Regions from separate parts of the Kitasatospora sp. NPDC058218 genome, predicted to be linked through region 1. Evidence: riboswitches for the same ligand, from Rfam matches in the RefSeq annotation. Region 1 holds a riboswitch; each other region holds the start of a gene.
The links. A riboswitch is a leader RNA that binds a small molecule or an ion and turns the genes downstream of it on or off. The one in region 1 is predicted to bind thiamine pyrophosphate.
Positions count from the first base shown of each region.

Region 2: another riboswitch for thiamine pyrophosphate. It lies ahead of ACFVYI_RS25440 (purine-cytosine permease family protein); the one in region 1 lies ahead of thiC (phosphomethylpyrimidine synthase ThiC).
Region 3: another riboswitch for thiamine pyrophosphate. It lies ahead of thiO (glycine oxidase ThiO); the one in region 1 lies ahead of thiC (phosphomethylpyrimidine synthase ThiC).

Region 1 covers NZ_JBHVWC010000023.1:89,598-92,865, reverse strand. Annotated here, with positions in the region: gene thiC (phosphomethylpyrimidine synthase ThiC) at 109-1,926, opposite strand; TPP riboswitch at 1,922-2,056, opposite strand; gene ACFVYI_RS16850 (hypothetical protein) at 2,152-2,352, shown strand; gene ACFVYI_RS16845 (SPFH domain-containing protein) at 2,511-3,268, shown strand, end outside.
Region 2 covers NZ_JBHVWC010000042.1:25,260-28,527, forward strand. Annotated here, with positions in the region: gene ACFVYI_RS25435 (S1C family serine protease) at 1-1,298, opposite strand, end outside; TPP riboswitch at 1,577-1,725, shown strand; gene ACFVYI_RS25440 (purine-cytosine permease family protein) at 1,718-3,187, shown strand.
Region 3 covers NZ_JBHVWC010000002.1:137,247-140,514, reverse strand. Annotated here, with positions in the region: gene ACFVYI_RS01635 (Rv2175c family DNA-binding protein) at 1-359, opposite strand, end outside; gene ACFVYI_RS01630 (NAD(P)/FAD-dependent oxidoreductase) at 412-1,617, opposite strand; TPP riboswitch at 1,751-1,863, shown strand; gene thiO (glycine oxidase ThiO) at 1,867-3,027, shown strand; gene thiS (sulfur carrier protein ThiS) at 3,024-3,233, shown strand; gene ACFVYI_RS01615 (thiazole synthase) at 3,236-3,268, shown strand, end outside.

The sequences.
Region 1 (3,268 bases):
ACGACCCGGCCGACGCCGATCGTGACCCCCGGGACGTCCGACGACGTCAAAAGCGCACCGGCCCGCGACTCCCCCCACGGGACGCGGGCCGGTGCAGTCGGTGAAGGGTCAGTCCGCGATCGGCAGGTAGACCCGGTTGCCCTGCTCCGCGAACTCCTCCGACTTGGCCTGCATGCCGGCCAGCGCCTCGGCGTCGTACCCGGAGGCGACGGCGGAGGAGCCCCCGCCGTGCTCGGCGCGGATCTGCTGGGAGATCTTCATCGAGCAGAACTTCGGGCCGCACATCGAGCAGAAGTGGGCCGTCTTGGCGGGCTCGGCGGGGAGCGTCTCGTCGTGGAACTCGCGGGCCGTCTCCGGGTCGAGGGCCAGGTTGAACTGGTCCTCCCAGCGGAACTCGAAGCGGGCGTCGGAGAGCGCGTCGTCCCAGGCCTGGGCACCGGGGTGGCCCTTGGCGAGGTCGGCGGCATGGGCGGCGATCTTGTAGGTGATGACGCCGGTCTTCACGTCGTCCCGGTTCGGCAGGCCCAGGTGCTCCTTGGGGGTGACGTAGCAGAGCATCGCCGTCCCCCACCAGGCGATCATCGCGGCGCCGATGCCCGAGGTGATGTGGTCGTAGCCGGGGGCGACGTCCGTGGTGAGCGGGCCGAGGGTGTAGAACGGCGCCTCGTCGCAGATCTCCTTCTGGAGGTCCATGTTCTCCCGGATCTTGTTCATCGGGACGTGGCCCGGGCCCTCGATCATCACCTGGACGTCGCGCTCGCGCGCGATCCGGCCGAGCTCGCCCAGCGTCTGCAGCTCGGCGAACTGCGCCTCGTCATTGGCGTCGGCGATCGAGCCGGGGCGCAGGCCGTCGCCGAGCGAGAAGGTGACGTCGTAGCTCGCGAGGATCTCGCAGAGCTCCTCGAAGTTGGTGTAGAGGAAGTTCTCCTGGTGGTGCGCCAGACACCAGGCGGCCATGATCGAGCCGCCGCGCGAGACGATGCCGGTCTTGCGGCGGGCCGTCAGCGGCACGTACCGCAGCAGCACGCCGGCGTGCACGGTCATGTAGTCGACGCCCTGCTCGCACTGCTCGATGATGGTGTCGCGGTAGACGTCCCAGCTGAGTTCCTCGGCCCGGCCGTCGACCTTCTCCAGTGCCTGGTAGAGCGGCACCGTCCCGATCGGCACCGGGGAGTTGCGCAGGATCCACTCGCGGGTGGTGTGGATGTTGCGGCCGGTGGAGAGGTCCATGACGGTGTCGGCGCCCCAGCGGGTGGCCCAGGTCATCTTCTCCACCTCCTCCTCGATCGAGGAGGTCACCGCGGAGTTGCCGATGTTGGCGTTGATCTTCACCAGGAAGTTGGTGCCGATGATCGACGGCTCCACCTCGGGGTGGTTCACGTTGACCGGGATGACGGCGCGGCCGCGCGCCACCTCGGCGCGCACGTACTCCGGGGCCAGGCCCTCGCGCAGGGCCACGAACTCCATCTCCGGGGTCACCACGCCGCGCCTGGCGTAGCCGAGTTGGGTGACGGAGGCGCCGGACCGGCCCCGCAGCGGGCGGCGCGGGCGGCCGGGGAAGACGGCGTCGAGGTTGCGCAGGTTCCCGCCGCGCGGCGAGGTGTGCTTGATCCCGTCGTCCTCCGGGCGGGCCTCGCGGCCGTCGTACTCCTCGACGTCGCCGCGCTGGCGGATCCACGCGTCGCGCAGCGGCGGCAGGCCGCGCCGCACGTCGGCCTCGTACGCGGGGTCGGTGTACGGACCGGAGGTGTCGTAGAGCGGGACGGTCCGGCCGTTGGTGAGGACCACCTCGCGGTACGGGACCAGCAGGTCGGGGCGGGACCCTTCGTGGTAGGCCTTGCGCCAGGCCGGGGTCGGGTAGCCGGTGCCCGTGCTTCCGGTGTCATGGTTCCGGGCAGACTGCGGCTGTGCGTCGAACGTGGTCATCAGACCTTCTACTCCCTACGCCGGCATTACCCGGTCAGGTTCCTGCGGTCGACGCAGCGGTCGGCACGTCCAGCGACGTTCCGGTCAGCGCCCTCTCAGCCCGGTGCTCCGAGCTCCCGTGTCCGCAGGCGGTGTTGCCTGCGCATGACGTCCAACACCGTAGCGAGCGGATCGCCGCTGGTCCAGAGGGGGTCCACGCGGAGGCAACGGTGGCAGACTGGGCCGATGGTCGGAAGCACAGGGCGCGTCACCGGCAGGATCGGCCCCGGACTGGTCGGCGAGGTACTCGTGCACGTCCGCGAACGCCACACCACCGAGGCCTTCCTGGCCCACCCGGCCGTGCCGGGCGAGAGCATGGCGATCGGCACCCAGGTGGTCGTGGTCGAGTACCAGCCTCCGCGCACCGTCTACGTGGCCCTCCTTTGACGGAATCCTGACGCGACCGAGACGGATCCGGGACGCGTTCCCCTTTCCAAAGGATCACGGTGAGCGGAGAATCTCCTGCTGCCACCGCGTTCCGCGCCTCCCTGCACACCAGAGCGCAGCCACGGAACGCCGGTGCGCGCTGAAGGGGGAATCAGCCGATGCTGATCGGCGTAGCGGGGGCCGCAGTGGCTTCCATCATCATTCTGATCGTGCTCTTCAAGCTCATGTGGCGGGTCGCCGAGCCGAACGAGGCACTGATCATCTCGGGTTCCAAGCACCGCTCCGAGGGCGTCGGCGAGAGCATGGGATTCCGCATCGTCACCGGACGGGGGACGCTGGTGACCCCCGGCGTCCAGGTGGTGCGCAAGCTCTCCCTCGACCTCAACGAGGCCGACCTGGACGTGGATTGCGTGACGTCGCAGGGAATTCCGGTGCACGTCAAGGGCGTTGTGATCTTCAAGGTGGGCGACGACACGGTGTCGATCGCCAATGCCGCCCGCCGCTTCCTCGACCAGCAGCAGATGATGGGCCACCGGGTCCACAACGTCTTCGCCGGTCATCTGCGGTCCATCGTCGGCAGCCTGACGGTCGAGGACATGATCCGCGACCGCGAGCGGCTGACCGGGGAGACCCGCGCCGCCTCGGGCTCCGAGATGGAGAAGCTGGGTCTGATCATCGACTCGCTGCAGATCCAGGAGATCCTCGACCCGACCGGCTACATCCAGAACCTCGCCGCTCCGCACGCGGCCGCCGTCATGCGCGACGCCCGCATCGCCCAGGCCGAGGCCGACCGCCAGGCCACCGAGGCCGAGCAGGAGGCCTTCGCGCGCAAGGCCGAGGCGACTCGCAACTCCGGTATCCAGCAGGCCGGTTACCAGGCCGAGATGGAGACGGCGACCGCCCGGGCGATGCAGGC
Region 2 (3,268 bases), on a different contig from region 1:
GTGTTGGACTGGATCGCCGAGTTGATGCCCATCACCGCGCCGCTGGCGTCCAGCAACGGGCCGCCGGAGTTGCCGGGGTTGATGGAGGCGTCGGTCTGCAGGGCGTTCATGTACGAGGACTGCGCGCCGGTCTCGTCGCCGGAGGCGACCGGGCGGTCCTTGGCGCTGATGATGCCGGTGGTGACGGTGGACTCCAGGCCGTACGGCGCGCCGATGGCGATCGTGGAGTCGCCGACGTTGACCTTGTCGGAGTCGGCCAGCGGAAGCGGCGTCAGCTTGTCCTTGGGCGGGTTGTCGAGCTTCACCACGGCGACGTCGTAGCCCTCGGCCCGGCCGAGCACCGAGGCGTTGTAGGAGCTGCCGTCGGCGAACTTGACGGTCAGTTTGCCGCCGTTGGAGGCGGGGGCGACGACGTGGTTGTTGGTGAGGATGTGGCCCTCGGTGTCGAAGACGAAGCCGGTACCGGTGCCGGACTCGCCGTTGCCCTGCGCCTTGATGGTGACGACGCTGGGCAGCGCCTTCTGCGCGATGCCGGCGACGGAGCCGGGGGCGGGCTCGTTCTTCTGGGTGTTGTTGGCCTGGACGGTGGTGCTCTTGTGGTCGTCCGAGGCGGTGATGCCACCGCCGTTGCGGTCCGCGACGGTGACGCCGAGCGCGCCGCCGGCCACACCGGCGACCAGGGCGACGGCGGCGATCAGCGCGATCAGGCCGCCGCGCTTCTTGCGCGGGCCGCCGGGCTCGGGGGCGCCGGGGTACTCGGCCGGGTAGCCGAGCGGGCCACCGGGGTAGCCCGGGCCGCCCGGGGTGCCGGTGCCGCCGGGCGGGGCGTCGTGGGCGCCCCAGCCGCCGAGCGGCTGGCCGGCGCCGAACGGGTGGTGCGGCGCGGGCGCGGCCGGAGCGGCCGGAGCGCCGTACGGGTCGTGGGCCGCCGCCGGGACCGGGGTGCCCGGGGTGGCGTACGGGTTGGTGACCGGCGCGGGGGCCGGGGCTGCCGGAGCGGCCGGGGCCGCGGCCGACACCGGGGCCGGGGCGGGCGGCAGGACCGGCGGAGGTGCGTCGATGTACCCGGTCTCGGCCGCGACGGGCGCCGGGGCCTGAACCGGCTCGGCCGGGGCCGCGGGTGCCGGCTCCGGGGCGGCGATCTTGCCGAACGCCAGCGTCGGCGTGAACCCGCCGGCCGGCGGCGCGGCCGGGGCGGCGGGCGCCGGACCGTCATGAGCGGGACCCACTACCCCCTGGCCGTCGGAGGGCTGCTCCCCCTGTGGCCCGGTGGGCCCAACCTCGCGCTCGGTGCTCACGGACGACCTCCATAGCTGACAGGACCAACAACCATAGTTTTTCGCACAATCGATTCGATTGCCGTAAGGACCCCTCTGAAGAACTCATAAGAATCCTTAGCCCGGCCCGACAACCGGCCCGACAACCGGCCCGACAACCGGCCCGGCAGCGGCCCCGGCAGGCCCCTCGCAGGCCCCGCGCAGAAGGCCTCACGTGGCCGCCCCGCGGCGTCCCGCGATGCGGACCGCCGGACGCCTGGCCTTGGCGTTCAACCCCGCGCCGGTTAGCCTGTCGCTCCAAACTGACACGCGGGAGCTTGGACCCACCAGGCTGAGAGTGCGCCGGTCGACCGTACGCCACGGGATCCGTGGACGGACCGTCGAGGGGGCGCAGACCGCCGGAACCTGTCCGGGTAATGCCGGCGTAGGGAGTATCGGCCATGCCGCCTGCTTCGCCATCCTCTTCTTCGGGCGCGCCCGCGTCCAAGGGTTTCTCCGAGTCGTCCGCGACCGATCCTTGCGACGCCGCCGACGGCGCTCCCGGTTCCACGGGCGCCGCCACCGCCGTGCTGGACCGCCCGGAGCGGGCCGACCGGGTCGAGGCCCCGTTCGTCCTGGACACCGAGCCGCCGCGCACGCTCCGCTTCCGGGACCACTTCGCGCTCTGGATGAACCTCGGCGTCAGCCTGATCGGCTTCACCACCGCCGCCACCGTGCTCGGTGCGCCGGGCAGTGAGCTGTCGCTGGCCGCCGCGATCACCGCGATCGTGGCCGGCACCGTGGTCGGCACCGCGATGCTCGGCGTGGCCGCGCTGATCGGGGCCCGGACCGGTGCGCCGGCGATGGCCAACCTGCGCGGCCTGTTCGGGACGAAGCTCTCCTACGTGCCGACGGTGCTGAACATCGTCCAGTGCATCGGCTGGGGCGTGTACGAGCTGCTGGTCATCGCGATGGGCGCGCAGACGGTGGCGCACACCGAGGGCTACCGCTGGGTCTTCGTCGTGCTGGCGGGCGCGGTGACCACCGCGCTGACCATCTGGCCGCTCGGCGCGATCGCGGTGCTGCGCCGCTTCGTCGCCGCGGCGGTCGCGGTGGCGATGGTGTACTTCACCGTCCAGCTGGGCCGGGGCGGCGTGTCCGACCCGGGTGCGGGCAACTGGCACGGCTTCCTCAAGGCCACCGACGCGATGATCGCGGTGTCGATCTCCTTCGTGCCGCTGGCCGCCGACTACACCCGGCACTCGCGCACCGCCCGCTCCGCGTTCTGGGGCAGCTTCTCCGGCTACACCGTCGCCCAGGTCTGGTGCTACGTGCTCGGCCTGTTCGCGCTGCTGCAGGCCGACGGCGACGCCACCCGGATCTTCGACTCCTTCCTGGGCGTCTGGGCCGGCTGGTTCTTCCTGCTGGTGCTGGTGCTGCGCGAGACCGACCAGTCCTTCGCGAACGTGTACTCGACCGCGATGTCCGTCCACAACCTGCTGCCGAAGGTGGACCGCCGGGTGCTGACCGGCGCCACCGGCCTGCTGATCACCGTGCTGGCGCTGCAGATCACCGAGTTCACCGACTCCTACTACGCCTTCCTCGGCCTGATCGGCTCGGTGTTCGTGCCGATGTTCGCGGTGCTGGCGGTCGACTACTTCCTCGGCGCCGGCCGGCGCGGCTGGAACCTCGCCGACGACGCGCCGTCCCGCTGGCTGATGCTGCTGCCCTGGGCGCTCGGCTTCGCGGTCTACCAGCTGATCGCGCCGACCGCGATCGCCGGCTGGTGGACGGACTTCTGGACGTCGGTGCAGGAGGCGCTGCACTTCACGCCCCAGGAGTGGACCTCGGCCTCGCTGTTCGGCTTCCTGGTGCCCGCCCTGGCCACCTGGGCGCTCACCCCGCTCACCCGCCGCACCACCGCGGCCTGACCGGCCGGGCGCCCGGCACCGAGCAGCCGAAGCGCGGCAGCAGGAAGCCCGACGCCCGACGCCGAAGCGAAGACGGCCCCG
Region 3 (3,268 bases), on a different contig from region 1:
AGCATCGCCTGGGCGCGGCGCTTCACCTCGGTGCCACGGTTCTCCTGCAGCGCCTGGATCGGGCTGCCGGGCAGCGACGGGTCCTCGGTGAAGAGCCACTCCAGGATCTCCACGTCGTTGTACCCGCAGTCGCGCAGCACCGTCAGGGTGCCGGACAGGTGCTTGACCAGGCCCGGGCCGTCGATGAACGCGGCCGGCACCTGGAGCGACCTGTTCGGGCCGCGCCGGACGGCGATCAGCCCGCCGTTCTTGACCAGGTCGCGCACCTCGGTGACCCGGACCCCCCACTGCTCCGAGATGTCGGGCAGGTACATCCACTCGGTGACCAGGGCTTCAATCTTGCTTTCGATCTCACTCACGTCACCAGACTGCCACCTCCACGGCCCGCCGCGCACCAATCCGCCGCCGGGGCTACCCCGCGACGGCCGACTTCAGCGCCACCGCCGGGTCCGCCGCCCGCACCGGATCGAGCACCGCCGCGCGCTCGACCAGTCGGCGGCCCTGGGTCAGATCGCGCGGGCGGTCCACCGTCAACAGGGCGCGCAGCGCGCCGTCGCGCAGCCAGAGCACCGCCCAGGAGCGGTCCTGCGGTGAGCCGCGCCAGAGCAGCTCGTCGCCCTCGCCGTGCCGCCCGGCGTACTGCACCATCCGGCCGAACTGCTCCGACCAGAAGTACGGCACCGGGTCGTACGGCAGGTCCGCGCCGAGCACGGCGGCGGCGGCCGCCCCGCCGGACTGCAGCGCGTGGTCCCAGTGCTGGACGGTCAGCCGGGCGCCGGCGCGGGCCGACGGGTAGCTCACGCAGTCGCCGGCCGCGTAGACGCCGGGCAGGGTGGTGCGCAGCCGCTCGTCCACCAGGACGGCGCCGGCGGCGTCCAGCCCGACTCCGGAGCCGGCCAGCCAGTCGGTGGCCGGGCGGGCGCCGATGCCGACCACGACCTCGTCGGCGGGCAGGTGCGAGCCGTCCGCCAGCAGCACCGCGCCGGGCTCGACCGCCGCGACCCCGACCCCGCAGCGCAGCTCCACGCCGGCCTCCGCGTACCAGGCCGCCATCGCCCGGCCGATCCCGGCCGGCAGTGCGCCGGGGACGGGCGCCGGGCCCGCCTCGACGACGGTGACCTCGCAGCCGGCCGCCCGGGCGGCGGTGGCCACCTCGGCGCCGATCCAGCCCGCGCCGACCAGGACCAGGCGAAGACCCGGGCGGAGCAGGGCGCGCAGCGCCAGCGCGTCGTCCAGGGTGTGCAGCAGATGGGCGCGCTCGGCGCCGGGCAGCGCGCGCGGGGTGGCGCCGGTGGCGAGCACCAGGGCGTCGTACGGCAGGTCGCCGCCGTCGGTGCGCAGCACGCCGGGGGTGAGACCGGTGGCACGGCGGCCGGTGAGCAGCTCGACGCCCAGCTGCGCGAGGTCGAGGTCGAGCGGGGTGGCGTCGGCCTTGCCGAGCAGCACCTCCTTGGAGAGCGGCGGCCGGTCGTACGGCTGGTGCGGCTCCTCGCCGACCAGGACGATCCGCCCCCGCCAGCCGCCCCGCCGCAGGCCCGCGGCGCAGTGCGCCCCGGCCAGCCCGGCCCCGACCACGACCACCTGATCCGTCCCGCTCAGCTCTGCCACGCCCGTCACTGTACTGGCGCCCGCCCGGGGCACCAGAGGGCCGTCGGCCCTCGCGCCCGACCCGCCGGGTGGCCCGCCGTCCACCCCGCCGTCCACCCCTCGTACGCGCCTTCGGCGGCGACAACCCCCGGAGTTATGGTGGGGGCACCATCACGGGAGCCCGGCGGACCGGGCTGAGAGGCGGGCTCACACGGCCTGCGACCGTCCGAACCTGATCCGGGTCATACCGGCGAAGGGAGAGCAGCGACTTTGACACGCTTGGCAGCGGACACCCATGCCGACGTCCTGGTCGTCGGCGGCGGCATCATCGGCCTCGCCGTCGCCTGGCGGGCGGCCCGGCGCGGGGTGAAGAACATCGTGGTGGTCGACCCGGACCCGGGCGGCGGCGCCGCCCGGGTGGCGGCCGGCATGCTCGCCCCCGTCACCGAACTCCAGTACGGCGAGGAGCCGTTGCTGCGCCTCGGGATGGCCTCCAACGAGCGGTACGCGGCCTTCGCCGCCGAGCTCGGCGAGGCCTCCGGCGGCCAGGACACCGGCTACCGCCAGTGCGGCACCGTCGCCGTCGCCCTCGACTCCGACGACCGCGAGGAACTGCGCGAACTGCACGCCTTCCACCGGCGGCTCGGCCTCGACTCGCAGTGGCTCACCGGCCGGGAGGCCCGCAAGCTGGAGCCGATGCTCGCCCCGGGCGTCCGCGGCGGCCTGCACGTCACCGACGACCACCAGGTGGACGGCCGCCGGCTGGCCGGGGCCCTGGTCCTCGCCTGCGAGCGGGCGGACGTGCGGCTGCACCGCGCCGAGGCCACCGAGCTGCTGGTCGAGAACGGCCGGGCCGTCGGCGTCCGGCTGGGCACCGCGCAGACCCTGACCGCCGACCGGGTCGTGCTCGCCGCCGGCTCCCGCAGTCATCTGCTGCCGGGCCTGCCCGAGGGCGTGCTGCCGGCGATCCGCCCGGTGAAGGGCCAGATCCTGCGGCTGCGGATCCCGCCGGCCTACCGGCCGTTCCTCTCCCGCAACGTCCGCGCGGTGGTGCGCGGTCAGCACCTCTACCTGGTGCCGCGCGAGAACGGCGAGCTGGTGATCGGCGCGACCAGCGAGGAGCAGGGCTACGACACCACCGTCACCGCCGGCGGGGTGTACGAGCTGCTGCGCGACGCCCACGAGCTGGTCCCCGGCATCACCGAGCTGCCCCTGGTGGAGACCTCCGCCGGGCTGCGCCCGGGCTCGCCGGACAACGCACCGCTGCTCGGGCCGACCGCCCTGCCCGGCCTGGTCGCCGCCACCGGCCACTACCGCAACGGCGTGCTGCTCACCCCGGTGACGGCCGACCTGATCGCCGAGTACCTGGTCACCGGCACGACGCCCGAGCTCGCCGCGCCGTTCTCCCCCACCCGCTTCACCACGAAGGTCCCCGCATGAGCGAGATCGAACTCACCGTCAACGGCGAGCCCCGCCGGGTGCCCGCCGCCACCACCCTGGCCGAGGTGGTGACCACCCTCAGCCGGGCCAACTCCGGCGTCGCCGCCGCGCTCAACGAGGCCGTGGTGCCGCGCGGTTCGTGGCCGCTGACCCAGCTGGCCGCCGGCGACCGGGTCGAGATCCTCACCGCCGTCCAGGGAGGCTGACCATGGCCGACGACGTGTTCACCATCGCCGGGACG